Regions from separate parts of the Kitasatospora sp. NPDC090308 genome, predicted to be linked through region 1. Evidence: riboswitches for the same ligand, from Rfam matches in the RefSeq annotation. Region 1 holds a riboswitch; each other region holds the start of a gene.
What was found. A riboswitch is a leader RNA that binds a small molecule or an ion and turns the genes downstream of it on or off. The one in region 1 is predicted to bind cobalamin.

Region 1 (4,698 bases):
GGTGCGCGTGCCCCCGGGTCGGCCATGCTGGTGGCGGCGCAGGCGACGGCCGATCGCGCTCGGACTGATCACGCTGGCGATGCTGCTCGTCGCACTGGCCTACGCCGCAGCTCAAGCCGCCCGGGACGGCGGACTGGTGGTGCTCGTCGAGGTCTTCCACCACCCGCCGGCGTACGGTGCCGCAGTGCTGGTGCTGATCGTCCTCGCCGTCCTGATCGGGTTCCGTTCCCGAGAGACCAGGAGACTGCTGCTGGTCCCGATCCTCGGCTGCACCCTGTTGGCCTCGCCCTTCGCACTGCTCGGCTTCGGCAGCACGCCGCACAAGACCGCGGACCGGCCGGCTCCCGGCCGGTCCGACCGCAGCCTGGTGATCCACGAGGGCACCGCGGTGATCGATCCGCTCTGGTGGGTCTCGGTGGACGCCGGCTCCGGCCTGACCGCACGGCGGTGGCGGGTCGGCTACTTCAACGGCGACGCCCCCGACAACGCGCTGGCCTCGGCGCAGTGGGACGGACCCGACCGGATCAAGCTGACCACCGAGGGCGGCGAGGTGTTCGTGGTGGCCCTCGACCCGGAGACCGGCCGCCCCGAGCGTCAGGTACGAGTGGGCTGAAGGCTCGGTCCTGCACGGGCGTGACCGACTTCGGTCCGTCAGGGGAGCTCGGGGTGTCGGGGTTCGGGCCGGTGCCGGCCGTGGAACCGTCGAGGATGCCGGGTCGGTACCGCGGGTGCTGGAGCCGGTTGCGGACGGGGGCTTCGAGTCGGTCGAGGGCCACGGCGGCGAGGTCGGCCAGGCGGTGCTCGACGTGTGCCCGGCCCCGGCCGGGGGCCGACGCGTTCCGCAGTGCCTGCTCGACGCCTCGGTCGCGGTCGTGCGCGCCGACCGGCTGCTCGCCGACCGGCTGGTCGGACGGCGGCGGCGGCGGACCAGCGCACCCTGATCGGTCCGGCACCCCGTCCCCGGCCCCGTGTCCGGGGTCGGGGCGCCGGCGTTCCGCCGCTCAGGGCGCGGTGATGCCCGGCTGCGCACCGGCGCCGAAGGACCAGCCCTCGACCTCGCCGGGCGCCGGGTTGTAGCTTCCGGCGCCGAGGCTGCTGTAGGTCCAGGCGGTGCCGTGCTGGGCGTGCCAGTACGACCAGTACGCGCTGCCGCTGGGGTTGGTGCAGGTCGTCGGCAGGCTGTTGACCGTGCAGACGAAGCCGGGGTAGCGCGGGTGGAACGCGTACGAGAACCCGGCGCCGGTGAGCGCCGCCAGGCCGCTGGCCGGGTCGCCCGGGGCGCAGCCGGTCTGGATGCCGCCGCCGAGGGCGGTGAAGTCGACCACGACGGTGACGCCGGTGGTGCCGGAGCAGGCCGCCGCCTGCGCCTGGGGGGCCTGGACGGCGGAGACGCCGAGCAGGCCGGCGGTCAGCGCCGTCGCGGCGGCGATCGAGCCGAGGACGCGGCGGGCCGGACGGGCGGGGGCGAGGGTGTCGCTCATGCGGGTGCTCCTTGGTTTCGGGGGCCAGTCGGTCAGGGCGTTCAGCGGGCCGGGCAGGCGAGGGCGGGCGCGGCGGGGCGGGCGCCGTGGGCGGAGAGGGCGACCAGCGGGGTGCCGCTCAGCCCGAGGACCGCCTGGGCGGTGGCGCGGGCGGCGCTGCCCGGGTCGAAGCCGGTGGCGTCGTAGGCGACCGCGCCCCGGACGGCCGGGTCGGCGGCGCAGCCCTGCCGGAGCTCGACCAGGGCGCTCCAGCCCTTGAGCCCGGCCACGGGGCGTCCGGTGGACAGCAGGGTCTGGGTGGCCAGTCCGGTGCTGTTGGCGTTGGAGGCGGTGGCCCCGGCCGCGGCGAACCCGCCGTCGGCGTTCTGGTGCGCGCTCAGCCAGTTCAGTCCGGCGGCGGCCTTCGCGGCGCGTCCGGTGGCGGCGAGGGCCTGGACGGCGAGCGCGGTGGCGTCCGGGTCGGCGGTGCAGGTGGCCTGGCCGAAGGAGGCCGGGAACCCGCCGTCCGCGCACTGGCTGCCGGCCAGGAAGTCGACGGCGGCGGCCGGGGCCCCGGCGGGGGTGCGGGTGAGGGCGATGACGGCCAGGGACTGGCCGAAGGAGTTGCTGTAGTCGCCCCACTGGGAGCGGTCGGAGAAGCGGCCGGCGGCCGTCCGGAGGGAGCGCAGGCGGGCCGGGAGGTCGACGCCGCCGAAGGCGGCCGGGTTCTCGCCGCGGACCTCGGCGGTGAGCAGCAGTTTGGCGGTGGCTCCGGCGTACGCCTCGGTGGTGCCGTCGCCCAGGTAGCCGGCGGTGTTCTCCGGCCTGGCGAGCCAGGCGGTGGCGCGGGCGGCGGCCGTGTCGGAGCCGTGGGCGGCGGCGAAGGCCAGGACGGCGTCGGCGGTCAGCCCCTGGTCGGGGTAGGCGGTGCCGTCGAAGACGGTCTCGAAGTGGTCGCCGTCGACGAGTTGGCGGGCCAGCCAGCCCGCGGCGGCGGCGTCCGGCCGGAGGGTGGCGGTGCCGGCGGGGAGCGGGACGGCCCGGGCGGGGGCGGCCTGGGCGGGGGCGGCCCGGGCGGGGACGGCCGCGGGGAGCGTGGCCGCGAGGGCGAGCGCCGGTATCGCGAGCAGGCGCAGGGGGCGGCGGAGCACGGTCATGGAGAGCCTTTCCGAACCTGCGCGCGGGGCCCGGAGGAGGTGGCGCGCGGCGGCTCAGCCCTCGGAGCTCCGGCCCGCAGACCACGACGGGAGGAGTGGACGTACACCTCCGCCACCGGGTGATCGGGCTCGCCGTCGACAGCCGTCGACGGCCTACCGTTGCGGGTCAGCGCCGGATTCGGACCGGACTTCCCCCGACGGCGGAGTCGGGAAACATGACGGCCCATCATGGCGAGGCGCCGGAGGCCGGGTCAAGGGCGCGCGCGTCCCGCCGACGGACGTCCCGGTCGGCGCTGCGCCTCCGGTTCTTCGCAGGATTCGCCGATTCACCGGTCCGCCGGGTGCGGATTCCGCAGCTCGGCCTGCTGGACCGCCCGCGGTCCGACCGGCAGTCTCGATCATGCGCACCCCAGCCGCCGACGCCTCCGAGGAGTCCCGTGATCGAGCACCGCGTCCGTGTCCACCCCAGCGCCGACCGCCTCCCGCGCGAGGACCAACTCGCCTGGAAGCTCGCCGAGGTGGCCGCCGGCACCGAGCAACCGGAGGCGGCCTGCGCGGACACGGCCGTCAACCGGGTGATCGACAACGCCGCGGTGGCCGTCGCCTCGCTGCTGCGCCGCCCGGTCGCCGTCGCCCGCGCCCAGGCCACCGCGCACCGGGCCGCGCTCCCGGGCGCCTCGGTGTTCGGCAGCGGCACCCGGGTCTCCCCGGAGTGGGCGGCCTGGGCCAACGGCACCGCCGTGCGCGAACTCGACTTCCACGACACCTACCTGGCCGCCGACTACTCGCACCCCGGCGACAACGTCCCGCCGCTGCTGGCCGTCGCCCAGCACACCGGCCGCACCGGCGCGGACCTGCTACGGGGCGTCGTCGCGGCGTACGAGGTGCACGTCGCCCTGGTCAAGGGCATCTGCCTGCACGCGCACCGGATCGACCACGTCGCGCACCTGAGCGCGGCCACCGCCTGCGGCCTCGGGGCGCTGCTGCGGCTGCCGACCGAGGTCACCTACCAGGCCGTCCAGCAGGCGGTGCACACCACCACCGCCACCCGGCAGTCCCGCAAGGGCGAGATCTCCAGCTGGAAGGCGTACGCCCCCGCGTTCGCCGGGAAGGCGGCGGTCGAGGCGGTGGACCGGGCGATGCGCGGCGAGACCTCGCCGTCGCCGGTCTACGAGGGCGAGGACGGCTTCCTGGCCTGGATGCTGGACGGCCCGTCCGCCGACTACGGGGTGCTGCTGCCGGGGCCGGACGAGCCGCGCCGCGCGATCCTGGACACCTACACCAAGGAGTACTCGGCCGAGTACCAGGCCCAGGCGGTCATCGACCTGGCCCGGCGGCTGCGCGGGAAGGCCGGCCCGCTGGAGCGGGTCCGCTCGGTCGTCCTGCACACCAGCCACCACACCCACCACGTGATCGGCTCCGGCGCGAACGACCCGCAGAAGTACGACCCCGCCGCGAGCCGCGAGACGCTCGACCACTCGATCCCGTACATCCTGGCCGTCGCCCTGGAGGACGGCGGCTGGCACCACGAGCGCTCCTACGCCCCCGAGCGGGCCGGACGCCCGGAGACCGTCGCGCTGTGGCGGAAGGTCACCACCGTCGAGGACCCGGAGTGGACCCGCCGCTACCACGACCCCGACCCGGAACGCCGGGCCTTCGGCGGACGCGTGGTGATCACGCTGGACGACGGCTCGGTCGTCGAGGACGAGCTGGGCGTGGCCGACGCCCACCCGGCCGGCGCCCGGCCCTTCGACCGGCCCGCCTACGAGGGCAAGTTCCGCACCCTCGCCGAGGGGATCGTCGCCCCGGCCGACCAGGAGCGCTTCCTCGCCGCCGCGGCCGGCCTCGCCGAACTCGGGGCCGCCGACCTCGGCGAGCTGTTCCCGGCCGTGGACGCCGAAGCGGTGCGCGCCTTCGACGCGACCCTGCCGAAGGGCCTGTTCTGATGCTGCACACCCGCACCACCCCCGCCCAGCGCCGCCGGGCCTTCCGCGAACAGCTCGCCTCCGGCCGGCTGCTGCGCCTGCCCGGCGCGATCAACCCGCTCTCCGCCCGCCTGATCCAGGACCTGGGCTTCGAGG
Region 2 (4,698 bases), on a different contig from region 1:
GCCCCGGGGCTTCCCCGGGGCCCTTCGCCCGTGTCCGGCCGCCGGTCGGCGGTCGGCGGTCGGCGGTCGGCTACGCGCCGGGCGGGGGGACCGAGACCACCATGGTGACCAGGCACGGCGCGTCGCCGTCGTTGCGGTAGCCGTGCGCGGTGCCGGCCTCGTAGGAGGCGGTGGCCCCGGCCGGGACGCGGTGCTCGCGGCCGTCCAGGGTGAGGGTGAGCACGCCCTCGTCGACCCGGGCGATCTCGACGGTGCCGGGCGGGTGCGGGTCGGAGGCGTGCGACTCGCCGGGGTGCAGCCGCCAGGACCACAGCTCCAGCGGCCCGGGGGCCTCGGCGCCGCCGAGCAGGGTGCCGCTGCCGCCCCCGGGGCCGTTCCACAGCCGGACGGCCTGCTCGGCGGGGACGATCCGGACGGCGGAGGTCTCGTCGTAGTCGAGCAGCCGGGCGATCGAGACCCCGAGCGCGTCGGCGAGCCGGACCACGGTGCCCACGCTCGGGTTGGTGCGGGCCTGTTCGATCTGGACGACCATGCCGCGGCTGACCCCGGAGCGGGCGGCCAGGGCGTCCAGGGTGTGGCCGCGTTCGAGCCGCAGACGCTTGAGGTTGCGGGCGAGGGCCTGGGTGACGAGATCGGCGTCCGGCACGGGCAGTCCAATATTCTGGTTGGGCGGGTGCAGCAGGTTGAACTATGCTGCGGCGGCATCGACAGATCCACCGACTGTACTGCGGGGTCCACCATGCTGTCCGCCTGCCGGTTCCTCCGGTGAGCGCCGCGTTCGCGCTGCTCGCCAGCCTGCTCTGGGGCGTCGCCGACTACGGGGGCGGGGCGATCACCCGGCGGGTGCCCGCGCCGACCGTGGTGGTGCTCTCCCAGTCGGCCGCCGCCGCGGTGCTCGCGGCGGCGGTGACCGCCACCGGCGGCTGGCCGGGGGCCTCCCCCGCCCTCTGGTACGCGGTGGCGGCGGGCGTGGTCGGGCCGTTCGCGCTGCTGGCGTTCTACCGGGCGCTGGCGCTCGGGCCGATGGGCGTGGTGTCGCCGCTGGCCACCGTCGGCGTGCTGGTGCCGATCGGCGTCGGCCTGTTCCTCGGCGAACGGCCCGGCGCCGTCCAGGGGTTGGGCATCGCGGTGGCCGTCGCCGGGGTCGCCCTGGCGGGCGGCCCGCAGCGCGGCGGGCCCGCGGTCGGCCGGCGGGTGCTGGTGCTGACGCTGGGCGCGGCGTTCGCCTTCGGGGCGGTGCTGGCCCTGGTCGCGCACGCCAGCGCGGGCGGCGCCCTGCTGCTCACGCTGTGCGTGCAGCGGCTGACCAACGCGGTGGTCGGGGCCGGGATGCTGGCCGCCGCGGCCCGCCGGCGGCCCCTCGGACTTTCGGCGGGCGCCCGGTCGCTGCCCGCGCTGACCGCCGTCGGGGTGGCCGACGTGGCCGCGAACGGCCTGTACGCGGCCGCCTCGCACCTGGGGTCGGTGGCGGTGGCGGCCGTACTGGCCTCGCTCTACCCGGTGGTCACCGCGCTGATGGCGCGCGGCCTGCTGAAGGAGCGGCTGCTGCGGGTGCAGGTGGTGGGCGCGGGCCTCGCGGTGGCCGGGACACTGATCCTGGCCGCCGGCTGACGCGCCGTCAGGACGCGCCCGCCCGCGGGCCGCCGAACGCCCGGGAGCGCTTGGCGATCCGCCAGTAGCCGATCGCGGCGGCCCAGACCACCACGAACAGGCCGACGATCACGAAGCCGACGTTGTCCAGGCCGAGGCCGGCGATCCAGCCGGTGACGGGGTCGGTCAGGCCGAACTTGTCGTGCAGCACGGCGACCAGCTCGATGGTGCCGATCACGAAGGCCACCGCGATCGACAGCCCGGTGATGGTCAGGTTGTAGTACACCTTGCGGACCGGGTTCGAGAACGCCCACTGGTAGGCGATGTTCATGAACGTGCCGTCCAGGGTGTCGAACAGGCTCATCCCGGCGGCGAACAGCAGCGGCAGGCAGACCACCGCGTACCAGGGCAGGCCGGAGGCCGCGCCGGAGCCCGCCATCACCATCAGGGTGACCTCGGTGGCGGTGTCGAAGCCCAGGCCGAGCACCATGCCGACCGGGAACATCTGCCCGGGGCGGCTGATCGAGCGGGTGGCCCGGTTCAGCAGCCGGGCCAGGAAGCCCCGGGCGTCCAGGTGCTTCTCCAGCTCGGCCTCGTCGTACTCCCCGGCCCGCATCGCCCGGAACACCCGCCAGATGCCCAGCAGGGCGACCAGGTTGAGCGCCGCGATCAGGTAGAGGAAGGCACCGGACGCGGTGGTGCCGACGGTGCCCAGCACCTGGTGGGTGGTCGAGTCCTCGTCCATCAGGGTGCCCGCCAGCGCCGCGCCCCCAGCCACCAGGGCGGCCATCAGCACCACCATCGAGGAGTGGCCGAGCGCGAACCAGAAGCCCACCGAGACCGGGCGGCGGCCGTCCGCCATCAGCTTGCGGGTGGTGTTGTCGATCACCGCGATGTGGTCGGCGTCGAAGGCGTGCCGCATCCCCAGGGTGTACGCGGTGACGCCCAGGCCGACGCCGAACACCTGGGTGCCGACCCGGTAGTCGTACGGCACCACCAGGAACAGCAGCGTCCCGAAGGCCACCGCGTGCAGGGCCAGGATCACCGCCATCAGCCCGGCCGTACGCAGGGTGTCCTCGCGCCGCCAGCGCAGGGCGGGCAGGACGGCGACCGGGCCGGTCCCGGCCAGGGTCGATTCGGGCGCGGTCATCCGCGGATCACGCTCCAGCACCTCGTGGATCACTTCGTGAGATGCCGTGGCCGGTCTCCTGGCTGACGGGGTGTTGCGCGCCGGCGCCCGGCCTTCCCGGCCGCGGGGGCCAGTGGCACGGGGTGGGAGCCGACGACTCCCCGATCACAGTGGCGAGGGCCGCTCCGGACTCCCGTGCCGCGCACTCGCGTGGCGGACACGGTGCACCGGCTTCCCGAGCACCACGGCCCGCCCACCGTAGGCCCGCCGCGGGTGCCGCGGCAAGGGCGCACCCGGGCCGGGGTGGCGCAGATCACGCCTGGTCAGCGGTGTGCTGACCGCCGGTCAGGCCATCCAGAAGAAGACGCAGGTCATCCGCTTCTCCTCCAGCGCCGTCCCGTGGTACTCGGTCGCGGTGTGGATCAGGTTGGCGGTGTAGAGCAGCAGCCGGTTGTAGCGGTGCGGGACGGCCAGGTCCTCGGTGAAGGAGTCCGGCGGGACGAAGCGGGTGCCCAGCGCGTCCACCAGGTTGTTGTGCGGGGCGACCACGCTGTTGCCGCCGAGCCGGCCGCCGGGCAGGCTCTGCCGGTAGAAGCTGGTGCCGCAGCGCTTGGGGACGGCCGGGTTGAGGTACAGCACGGCGGCGTAGCGGCACAGCGAGCGGGAGTCGGTGTGCGGGCGCGGCTCGCACTCCCCGGCGCCCACCACCTGCACGCAGTTGTGGTTGAAGGTGCCGCCCTCGGCCTCGTCCAGCGCCCAGATCCGCGGCGCGCCGGTGGCCTCCCGGACCAGCTCCTCGACCCGCGCCAGCTCCGCCGGCTCCAGGCCGGGCATGGCCCGCAGGCCCGGCCAGGACTCCGGCTTGTGCGGGTAGCCCTCGTCCCAGTCGGTGCGCGCCAGGTGCCGGGCGCGCACCGCGTCCGGGTCCGGGAGGACGTCGTCCAGGACCCAGTAGTCACGGCCGCGGGTGGGCTTGCGGTACGGCAGGACCGGGAGCGCCGGGGCGGGGCGCCGGTCCTGGAACGGGAGAGCGGGCATGGACCCGACAATAGGAGCGGTGTTCCGGGGCCTCGCCCAAGATCCGGTCAACCTTGCGTCAAGGCTTGCCCGTGACGCGGCGTCAGGACCGCTGGCAGCGCGGGCACCAGAACAGGTTCCGGGCGGCCAGCTCCTCGGTGCGGACCGGGGTGCCGCAGACCAGGCAGGGCCGGTCGTGCCGCCGGTACACGTACACCTCGCCGCCGTGGTCGTCCACCCGCGGCGGGCGGCCCATCGCCTCCGGGGTGTGCTCGGGGCGGACGGTGTCGATCCGGCCCGCGGCCACGCCGTCGTGCATCAGCGCCACCAGGTCCGTCCAGATCGCGTCCCACTCGGCCCGGGACAGCTCGCGCCCGGGGCGGTGCGGGCTGATCCCGAGCCGGAACAGCACCTCGGCGCGGTACACGTTCCCGACGCCGGCCAGCACCTTCTGGTCCATCAGCAGCGCGGCCACCGTGCTGCCGCTGCGGGAGACCCGCCGCCAGGCCGCCTCCCCCGACTCCCCGGCCCGCAGCGGGTCCGGCCCCAGTCGGCGGTGGACGGCCGCCTTCTCCTCCGGCGTGAGCAGCTCGCAGGCGGTCGGCCCGCGCAGGTCGGCGTACCCGGTGCCGTTGACCATCCGCAGCCGGACCTGCCCGACCGGCTCGGGCGCCTCGCCCGCCCCGAACGCGTACTTCCCGTACAGCCCCAGGTGCACGTGCAGCCAGTGCTCGCCGAAGCCCAGGAACAGGTGCTTGCCGTGCGCCTCCGCCTCGTCCAGCACCCGCCCGTCGATCAGCGCGGCCCCCTCCGCGAAGCGCCCCTGCGGGCTGGAGACCCGCACCGGGCGCCCCCCGAACAGCTCGTCGTTCTGCCTGGCCAGGCGGTGGATCACATGCCCCTCGGGCACCGGCGGTCAACTCCTCGGTCGTGGTGGTCGCGAGGAGTCCATTGTCCCAGGG
Region 3 (4,698 bases), on a different contig from region 1:
CCCGAGGACTTCTCCGCCACCCTGCTCTGGCAGTTCCGGGTCGCGGCCCTGGCCATCCAGCTCACCCTCTGGCTGTCCTTCGGCCTGCTCTTCGGTCACCTGGCCGAGCGGCTCCTGCTGCCCAAGCCGGCCCGCACCGCCGGGCCGACCGCCACGGCGGCCCCCGCCGCCCGCTAGCGGCGCGCCCGACGGGCCGGCACGCACCGCATGCGGTGCGTGCCGGCCCGTCGGCGTTCCGGTCCCGTCCGTCGCGGGCGGGACGTCAGCCGGTCAGTTCTGCCCGCAGGGTGCGGGCGGCGGCGACCAGGCTGTCGATCGAGGCCCGGGTCTCGGTCCAACCGCGGGTCTTCAGGCCGCAGTCCGGGTTGACCCAGAGGCGCTCGGCGGGGATCGCGGCCAGCCCGGCCCGCAGCAGTTCCAGCGCCTCCTCGGGGGAGGGGACGCGCGGGGAGTGGATGTCCCACACGCCCGGGCCGACCTCGGCGAGGTAGCCCGCCTCGGCGAGTTCGCGCGCCACCTGCATGTGCGAGCGGGCGGCCTCCAGCGAGATCACGTCCGCGTCCAACTCCTCGATGGCGCGCAGGATGTCGCCGAACTCGGCGTAGCACATGTGGGTGTGGACCTGGGTGTCGGCGCGGACCCCGGAGGTGGTGAGCCGGAACGCGTCGGTGGCCCAGTCCAGGTACGCGGGCCAGCCGGAGCGCCGCAGCGGCAGCGTCTCGCGCAGCGCGGGCTCGTCGACCTGGATCACGGCGGCGCCCGCCGCCTCCAGGTCCGCCACCTCGTCGCGCAGGGCGAGGGCGACCTGCCGGGCGGTGTCGGCCAGCGGCTGGTCGTCGCGGACGAACGACCAGGCCAGCATGGTGACCGGGCCGGTCAGCATGCCCTTGACCGGGCGGTCGGTGAGGCCCTGCGCGAAGCGATACCAGTCGACTGTCATCGGGTGCGGGCGGGAGATGTCGCCCGCCAGCACCGGCGGACGCACGTACCGGGTGCCGTAGGACTGCACCCAGCCGTGCCGGGTGGCCAGGTAGCCGGTGAGCTGCTCGGCGAAGTACTGCACCATGTCGTTGCGTTCGGGCTCGCCGTGCACCAGCACGTCCAGGCCCGCCCGCTCCTGGTAGGCGACCACCTCGCGGACCTCGGCCTCCATCCGCTTGCGGTAGTCCGCCGCGTCGATCCGTCCGGCGTTCAACTCGGCGCGGGCGGAGCGCAGTTCGGCGGTCTGCGGGAAGGAGCCGATGGTGGTGGCGGGCAGCAGCGGCAGGCCGAGCCGGGCCTTCTGCGCCGCGGCGCGGACGGCGTACGGGGCGTCGCGGCGGATGTCGGCCTCGGTGACGGCGGCGGCCCTGGCCCGGACCGCCGGGTCGCGGGTGATCGGGGAGGCCGCGCGGGAGGCCAGGTCGGCCCGGTTGGCGGCGAGTTGGGCGGTGACGGCGGCGGTGCCCTCGCGCAGGGCGCGGGCCAGCAGGGCGGTCTCGGCGGCCTTCTGCCGGGCGAAGGCCAGCCAGCGGCCGATCTGCGGGTCGAGGTCGCGCTCGGCGGCGGTGTCCAGCGGGACGTGCAGCAGTGAGCAGGAGGGGGCGACGTCCACCGTGTCGGCCAGGCCGAGCAGGGTCGCCAGGGTGGCGAGGGACTTCTCCAGGTCGTTGATCCACACGTTGCGGCCGTCGACCACCCCCGCGACCAGCCGCTTGCCGGGCAGGCCGCCGACGGCCGCCAGGTCGGTCAGGTTGCCCGCCGCCGGGCCGGTGAAGTCCAGCGCCAGGCCGTCGACGGGGGCCTTGGCCAGGGTGATCAGCGCCTCGCCGAGCCGGTCGAAGTACGAGGCGACCAGCAGCCTGGGGCGGTCGGTGAGCGCGCCCAGCTCCCGGTAGGCGCGGGCGGCGGCGTTCAGCTCGGCCGGGGTGCGGTCCTGCACCAGCGCGGGCTCGTCGAGCTGCACCCACCCGGCGCCGGCCGCCCGCAGGTCGGCCAGCAGCTCCGCGTACACCGGCAGCAGCCGGTCCAGCAGGGTGAGCGGCTCGAAGTCGGCGGCCACGCCGGGCGCGGGCTTGGCGAGCAGCAGGTAGGTGACCGGGCCGAGCAGCACCGGGCGGGCCCGGTAGCCCTGGCCGAGCGCCTCGCGCAGTTCGCCGACCTGCTTGGCGGAGTGCGCGGCGAAGACGGTGTCCGGGCCCAACTCCGGCACCAGGTAGTGGTAGTTGGTGTCGAACCACTTGGTCATCTCCAGCGGCGCCACCTGCTGGGTGCCGCGCGCCATCGCGAAGTAGCCGTCCAGCGGGTCGGCCTGGTACGCGGCCCGGTGCCGGGGCGGGACCGCGCCGACGGCGACCGTGGTGTCCAGCACGTGGTCGTACAGCGAGAAGTCGCCGGTGGGGACTTCGGTGATGCCGGCGCCGGCCAGCTGCCGCCAGTTGGCGCAGCGCAGTTCGGCGGCGGTGGAGTGCAGCGCGTCGGCGGTGACGGTGCCCCGCCAGTAGCCCTCGACGGCCTTCTTCAGTTCCCGGTTCCCGCCCTGGCGGGGGTATCCGTGGACGGTTGCCGCGGCTACGGACTTCGCAGTCAAGGGGACTCTCCTCGCGAGCCTTGATCCTGGGTCCGGTGCACAGGAGGCGCGGAAGGGTGCCGAGACCGGGCGGTGCCGCGCTCGACCGCGCCTGCCCGCCTGGTGTCCGTACCGACCCGCCCTCGAGGTCACCGGTCACCGGGTGCGAACGGTCGCACCCGGGCAACGGGCAGGTCTTCGGACTCGCGGGCCCGCCCGGGGAGGCTCGACGCTCCCGGGCACCTACTGGCCGTCGCTTCCCAGGCCCGTCCGGACCCAGTGCGTATGACGGCGGTCGTTCCCACTCACCGCTGCGGGGCAGTCCCGGATTCCCACCGGGTTCCCTCTTGCGACGCCCTGCCTGGCGGACAGGGCGAACCAGTTGCGCGGCCAGTGTAGAACGGACCGGGCGTTCTCCGGTGCGAAGTGCGGCAGCTGTCCGGTCCGTGGGACGCGCGGGCGGACGGCGGACGGGCGGACGGTGGTCAGCCGGTGCCCGGGCGGTGTTCAGCCGTCGGTGCGGCGCAGCAGGTAGCTGTCCATGATCCAGCCCTTGCGGGCCCGGGCCTCGGCCCGCAACTCGGCGATCCGGTCGGCCTGTTCGGCCAGCGGGCCGGAGACCAGGATCTCGTCCTCGGTGCCCAGGTACGCCCCGTAGTGGATGTGCACGCCCGCCGGGTCGATGGCGGTGAACGCGGCCTGCCCGTCCAGCATCACCACCGCGTCCTCGGCGCCCGGCCCGAAGCCCTCGGCGGCCAGCCGCCGCCCGGTGGTGATCCGCACCGGCCGCGCGGTGCGGGTCAGCGTGGTGCGGTGGCGGGCCGCCAGCACCGAGACGCTGCTGACGCCGGGCACCACCGTGTACCCGAACCCGGTCCGCCCGCGCGCCAGGACCCGGTCCAGCACGGCGGTCACGCTGTCGTACAGCGACGGGTCGCCCCACACCAGCAGCGCGCCCGTCCCGCCGTCCGGGAGCTCCTCGGCCACGGCCCGCTCCACCAGGTCGGCCCGCCGCTCCCGCCACTCCTCGACCGCCTCCGCGTACCCGGCCGCCGACCGGTCCCGCGCCGGGTCCACCAGCTCGACCACCCGGTGCCCGGCCCGGCCGTGCTCGGCGATCATCTCCCGCCGCAGCCGCATCAGGTCCTGCCGTTCCTCCGGCTTGTCGAGCAGCAGGAACACGTCGGTGCGGCCGATCGCCTTGACCGCCTCCAGGGTGAGGTGGTCGGGGTCGCCCGCGCCGATGCCGATGACGAGAAGAGTACGCATACCGGCGATTGTGCCTGCTGCCCGGCGCGTCCACCGGCTCGGGTCGGCGCTCCGGCCGGCAGCCCCCGGCGCGCGGAGCCCGGCGGGGCGTCGTGCGCGCGCGGACGCGCGCTGGGCCATCGGACGCACTCCGGCGGGCCGCGGCCGGGCGGCGGCGGGGCGGGGCGTGACGATCGGCGCAGAGCCTCCGTGCGCCCGGCGCGGGGGAGGAAGGTGCGTCGTGACAATGGACCGTCGTCGTTTTCTGACCGTGGGCGGAGCACTGGGGGCGGGGCTCGCGGCGGGCGTCTCCCCGGCCCGCGCGCAGGACCGGGGTGCGGGTGCGGGCCCGGGTTCGGGTCCGGCCTCCGGCGCGGACGCGGGCTCGGTGCGGGCGTTCCCGCCCCGCCAACGCGGGTGGCGGGCCGCGCCGCCGGACTGGCAGGCGCTGCGGCAACGGCTCGGCGACCGGCTGGTGCTGCCCGCCGACCCCGGGTACGGGACGGCGCGGCTCGGCTTCAACGAACTGAACGACGGCCAACTCCCCGGCGCGGTCGCCAAGTGCGCCTCCGCCGACGACGTCCGGGCCTGCCTGGACGTGGCGCGCGGCCACGGCCTCCCGATCGCCGCCCGCAGCGGCGGCCACGGCTACCTCGGCTACAGCATCCCGGACCGGGGCCTGGTGATCGACCTGCGCGCGCTGAACACCGTCCGGGTCGACCCCGACGGCAGGGCCGAGGTCGGCGCGGGCGCCCGGCTGATCGAGGTCTACGCGGGCCTGGCCGCCGCCGGCCGGCTGCTGCCCGGCGGGTCCTGCCCCACCGTGGGCATCGGCGGCCTCACCCTGGGCGGCGGCATCGGGGTGCTGGCCCGCAAGTACGGCCTGACCTGCGACCGGCTCA
Region 4 (4,698 bases), on a different contig from region 1:
CGCGCGCTGCGGCAGCTCCCACGCCGTGCGGTACAGCGAACGGACCTCCTGCGGCAGCCAGTTGAACTCCTGGATGGAGCCGTTGGCGTCGCGCAGCGCGTCCCGGGTCTGCTGGTCCCAGACGCCCAGCTCCTTGAGCTCGCGCACCAGGTACGGGTTGACCTGGAGGAACTCGCCGGACAGCGTCTCGCGCTTGAACAGGTTGGAGACCTGCGGCTCGATGCACTCGTAGACGCCGGCGATGGACGCGATGGTCGCGGTCGGGGCGATCGCCAGCAGCAGCGAGTTGCGCAGGCCGACCTCGGCGATCCGGGCGCGCAGCGCCTCCCAGCGCCCGGTCCACCGCGGGTTGGCGCTGCCGAAGTGGTCGACGTGCAGCTGGCCGCGGGCGGCGCGGGTCTCGCCGTACGCCTCGTGCCGGCCGAACCGCTCGGCCAGGTCGGCGGAGCGCTCGTACGCGGTGAGCATGATGCGCTCGGAGATCAGGGTGGAGAGGGTCTTGGCCTCGGCGGAGTCGAAGTCGATCCGCAGCTGGAAGAAGACGTCCTGCAGGCCCATCACGCCCAGGCCGACCGGCCGCCAGCGGGAGTTGGAGGTGCCGGCCTCGGTGGTCGGGTAGAAGTTGATGTCGATCACGCGGTCGAGGAAGGTCACCGCGGTGCGGACGGTGGCGTCCAGCCGGTCCCAGTCCATCGCGTTCAGCAGGTCGGCGGCGGTGGCGCCGGGGGCGACGTGCGCGCCCAGGTTGACCGAGCCGAGGTTGCAGACCGCGGTCTCGGAGTCGTCGGTGACCTCCAGGATCTCGGTGCACAGGTTCGAGGAGTGCACCGTGCGGCCGGGCAGCGCGGTCTGGTTGGCGGCCCGGTTGGAGGCGTCCTTGAAGGTCATCCAGCCGTTGCCGGTCTGCGCCAGGGTGCGCATCATCCGGGCGTACAGGGTCTGCGCGGGGATGGTGCGCACGGCCTTGCCGGCCAGCTCGGCCTTGACGTACGCCTCGTCGAACTCGGCGCCCCACAGGTCGACCAGCTCCGGCACGTCGGCCGGGGAGAACAGCGACCAGTCGGCGTCGGCGTTGACCCGGCGCATGAACTCGTCCGGGATCCAGTGCGCCAGGTTCAGGTTGTGGGTGCGCCGGGCCTCCTCGCCGGTGTTGTCGCGGAGCTCCAGGAACTCCTCGATGTCGGCGTGCCAGGTCTCCAGGTACACGCAGGCCGCGCCCTTGCGCCGGCCGCCCTGGTTGACCGCCGCCACGGAGGAGTCCAGGGTGCGCAGGAACGGCACGATGCCGTTCGACTTGCCGTTGGTGCCGCGGATCAGCGAGCCGCGGGAGCGGATCCGCGAGTAGGACAGGCCGATGCCGCCGGCGTGCTTGGAGAGCCGGGCGATCTGCGCGTACCGGTTGTAGATCGAGTCCAGGTTGTCCAGCGGCGAGTCCAGCAGGTAGCAGGAGGACATCTGCGGGTGCCGGGTGCCGGAGTTGAACAGCGTCGGCGAGCTGGTCAGGTACTCCAGCCGGCTCATCAGGGTGTACAGCTCGGCGACCTCGCGCACCGACTCCTCGGTGGTGCCGACCGCCAGGCCCGCCGCCACCCGCAGCAGGAAGTGCTGCGGGGTCTCGACCACCTTGCGGGTGATCGGGTGGCGCAGCAGGTAGCGGGACTGGACGGTGCGCAGGCCGAAGTACTCGAAGCGGTCGTCGCCCGCCTCGTCGATCAGCGAGTCGAACAGCCCGGCGTGCCCGGCCACGAACGCGGCGGTGGCGTCGCCGATCAGGCCCTCGGCGTGGCCCACGGCCACCGAGGAGGAGAACGAGGTGACGCCCTGGGTGGCGGCCTCGTCGCGGATCTCCAGCGCCAGCAGGCGGGCGGCCAGCTTCGAGTACTGCGGGTCCTCGGCGATCATCGACGCGGCGGCCTCCACGGCCAGCCCGCGCAGCTCGGCGAAGTCCGAGCCAGCGTGGCGGCCGCGCAGCGCGGCGGCGGCGACGTGGCCGGGGTCCACCTGGGGGAGGTCGGTGCTGCGGTCGGTGAGCAGCCGGAGCAGCGCCGCACCGGGGTCGGTGAAGGCGTCGGCGGATCCCTGGGACGGCAGGGTGACTGAGGCGGCGACGGTCAAGGCGCACTCTCTCCTGTGGCGGCGGACGTGGCTCGGGTTGTCCGGCACCGCACGCGGCCAGGGGAGGGCGGCACGAAGGAACGAGAACGCGTTCCGGCGCGCGAAGACCACCCCCGGTCCGCCCGCGAGACCGGACGGCAAAGCTGTGCTGCATGGCGTCTGCGGGGATGCCGTGTCGCACACCGTCGGCAGGTCCTCGGACTGCGCGGGCGTCGCAGCAACCCGCTCACCGTTGCGGGGCAGTCCCGGATTCGCACCGGATTCCCCTGCGTCGACAGCGAGAGTGAGCATACATGTTGTGGTGGCTGGAACTGGAAGCACCAGATGTAGTAGCGCGTGTCGCGTCGGCGGTGCCGCGCGTAGACAACGAAACCGTCCGCGAACCGTCCGCCGGCCGCCCACGAACCGTCCGCCGACCGCCCACGAACCGTCCGCGAACCGCCCACTGACGGCCCGTGGGCCCGCCCGTGAACCCGCCCGCGGACGGCCCGCGGACGGCTTCGGGTCCGGGCTCGGGGCCCGGCTCGGGCCCGCCCTCAGAACCGCGTCGTGTAGACCCACAGGTCCGTGCCGGGCGCCGCCGACCAGTCCCGCGCGGGGCTGCGGACGAAGCCCAGGGCGTCGTAGATCCGGTGCGCGGCGGTCATCGACGGCCGGGTGGAGAACGCCATCCCGGCCAGCCGCAGTTCCCGGCTGCGCGCGATCGAGGCCCGCACCAGGGCCCGGCCGACACCGCGCCCGCGGGCCGCCGCGCCGACCGCGAGCATCCGGATCTCGCCCTCGTCGGGGTGCGCGACGTCCGCCCACGCGGTGCCGCCGGGCGCGAAGGTCACGCAGCCGAGCACCGCCCCGCCGTCGTCGACGGCGACCAGGAGCTCGGCCTCCCGGTTGCGGCGGGCGGCGTCGCGGAGGAGTGCGGCGTAGGGGGAGTCGGGGCGGGTGTGGCCGTCGCCGACGAAGGCTTCGACGCTGACCTCCCCGGCTCCGGCGAGGTCGCGGTCGAGGGCGCGGCGGACGGTCGGGGAGCGCATCCGGACAGTGTGCCGGACGGCCGACGGCGCGGGTCGGCCAGGTCCGGGTCGAACGGGTAGCCGCCCGGCCGGTGCACGTCGTCGCGGCCGTGCCGGCCGTTGCGGTCCAGGTCGCGGCCGACCAGGACGCCGAGGAGTCCGAAACTGCCGAGGAGGCCCAGCAGGGCGAGTGCGGTGGTCATGCCTCCACTGTCCGCGCCCGGCCGGGGCCGGACGAGTGGCAGGAACGCACCATTGCCACGAAATCCTGCCACTGCCATGCTGGCCGGATGCGGAAGCTGGAGAACGTCGCCGTCGTGGTGCTGGAGGAGGTCCACCCCTTCGAACTGGGGGTGGCCTGCGAGGTGTTCGGCCTGGACCGGAGCGAGAGCGGCCTGCCGGTCTACGACTTCGCCCTGGTCGGCGACCGCCCCGGCCCGATGCGCACCCACTCCGGCTTCACCGTCGACGTCCCGCACGGCCCCGAGCGGATCGCCGGGGCCGACCTGGTGATCGCCACCGCCACCGGCATCCGCGCGCACTACCCCGAGGAGGTCTGCGCGGCGCTGCGGGCCGCCCACGACCGCGGCGCCCACCTGCTGTCGATCTGCTCCGGCAGCTTCCTGCTCGGCGCGGCCGGCCTGCTCGACGGCCGCCGCTGCACCACCCACTGGCGCTACGCCGACCTGATGGCCGAGCGCTTCCCGCTGACCACCGTCGAACCCGGCGTGCTGTACGTGGACGACCACCCGGTGATCACCTCGGCCGGCACCGCCGCGGGCATCGACGCCTGCCTGCACCTGGTCCGCAAGGTGCAGGGCGCCGAGGTGGCCCGGGCGATCGCCCGCCGGATGGTGGTCGCCCCGCACCGGGACGGCGGCCAGGCCCAGTTCATCAACCGGCCGGTGCCCGAGGGCGGCGGCGAGTCGCTGGCCGGGGTGCTGGAGTGGATGCGCCGCCACCTCGACCGGGAGACCGGCGTCGACCAGCTCGCCCGGCTCGCCCACATGTCGCCGCGCACCTTCGCCCGCCGCTTCCGGGAGGAGACCGGCACCACCCCGCACCGCTGGCTGACCGGCCAGCGGGTGCTGCTCGCGCAGCACCTGCTGGAGTCCACCGGCGAGAGCGTGGACGCCATCGCCACCCGCTGCGGCTTCGGCAACGCCGCCACCCTGCGACACCACTTCGGCCGCCGCCTGGGCACCACCCCGCAGGCCTACCGCCGGGCCTTCGGCGGCCCGCGCCGCGCCGCCGGGCCGCAGTACCAGGACGCCTGACCGGGGCACGGCGGGGGAGCCGGAACGGGGGCTGGAACGAGGGACCGGGCCACGGACACCGGGCTGCGCCGGCAGGCGTCCGGGCCCGGGGTGCCTGTGCCGGGGGTCGCCCGCCCGAGTCGGCCGCCGGCGCTCGCGGCCCCGTGGCGGGGGCCAGGTCGGGGGTCGGGCTGCTGTGGTGCCGGGCTGCGACGGCAGGGCGTCCGGGCCCGGGGTGCCGGCGTGGGGCTGCGGTCAGGTCGAGAGGTGGTCGGTGCGGTTCCAGCCGGTCGGGCGCAGCCGTCCCTCGTGGGACC

Region 2: another riboswitch for cobalamin. It lies ahead of ACIQVD_RS15125 (HoxN/HupN/NixA family nickel/cobalt transporter); the one in region 1 lies ahead of ACIQVD_RS26045 (prenyltransferase/squalene oxidase repeat-containing protein).
Region 3: another riboswitch for cobalamin. It lies ahead of metE (5-methyltetrahydropteroyltriglutamate--homocysteine S-methyltransferase); the one in region 1 lies ahead of ACIQVD_RS26045 (prenyltransferase/squalene oxidase repeat-containing protein).
Region 4: another riboswitch for cobalamin. It lies ahead of ACIQVD_RS06620 (ribonucleoside-diphosphate reductase subunit alpha); the one in region 1 lies ahead of ACIQVD_RS26045 (prenyltransferase/squalene oxidase repeat-containing protein).

The regions. Positions count from the first base shown of each region.
Region 1 is NZ_JBIVXY010000013.1:117,843-122,540, forward strand. It holds gene ACIQVD_RS26030 (hypothetical protein) at 80-613, shown strand; gene ACIQVD_RS26035 (hypothetical protein) at 729-941, shown strand; gene ACIQVD_RS26040 (flagellar hook-length control protein FliK) at 1,002-1,481, opposite strand; gene ACIQVD_RS26045 (prenyltransferase/squalene oxidase repeat-containing protein) at 1,523-2,617, opposite strand; cobalamin riboswitch at 2,714-2,847, opposite strand; gene ACIQVD_RS26050 (MmgE/PrpD family protein) at 3,055-4,563, shown strand; gene prpB (methylisocitrate lyase) at 4,563-4,698, shown strand, end outside.
Region 2 is NZ_JBIVXY010000005.1:423,408-428,105, forward strand. It holds gene ACIQVD_RS15115 (helix-turn-helix domain-containing protein) at 71-646, opposite strand; gene ACIQVD_RS15120 (EamA family transporter) at 766-1,611, shown strand; gene ACIQVD_RS15125 (HoxN/HupN/NixA family nickel/cobalt transporter) at 1,619-2,740, opposite strand; cobalamin riboswitch at 2,771-2,981, opposite strand; gene ACIQVD_RS15130 (DUF6445 family protein) at 3,065-3,757, opposite strand; gene ACIQVD_RS15135 (Fpg/Nei family DNA glycosylase) at 3,840-4,646, opposite strand.
Region 3 is NZ_JBIVXY010000021.1:2,936-7,633, reverse strand. It holds gene ACIQVD_RS31380 (CbtA family protein) at 1-177, shown strand, start outside; gene metE (5-methyltetrahydropteroyltriglutamate--homocysteine S-methyltransferase) at 263-2,569, opposite strand; cobalamin riboswitch at 2,720-2,946, opposite strand; gene cobF (precorrin-6A synthase (deacetylating)) at 3,056-3,817, opposite strand; gene ACIQVD_RS31365 (FAD-binding oxidoreductase) at 4,068-4,698, shown strand, end outside.
Region 4 is NZ_JBIVXY010000002.1:585,228-589,925, forward strand. It holds gene ACIQVD_RS06620 (ribonucleoside-diphosphate reductase subunit alpha) at 1-2,115, opposite strand, end outside; cobalamin riboswitch at 2,285-2,423, opposite strand; gene ACIQVD_RS06625 (GNAT family N-acetyltransferase) at 2,652-3,146, opposite strand; gene ACIQVD_RS06630 (helix-turn-helix domain-containing protein) at 3,416-4,402, shown strand; gene ACIQVD_RS06635 (histidine phosphatase family protein) at 4,637-4,698, opposite strand, start outside.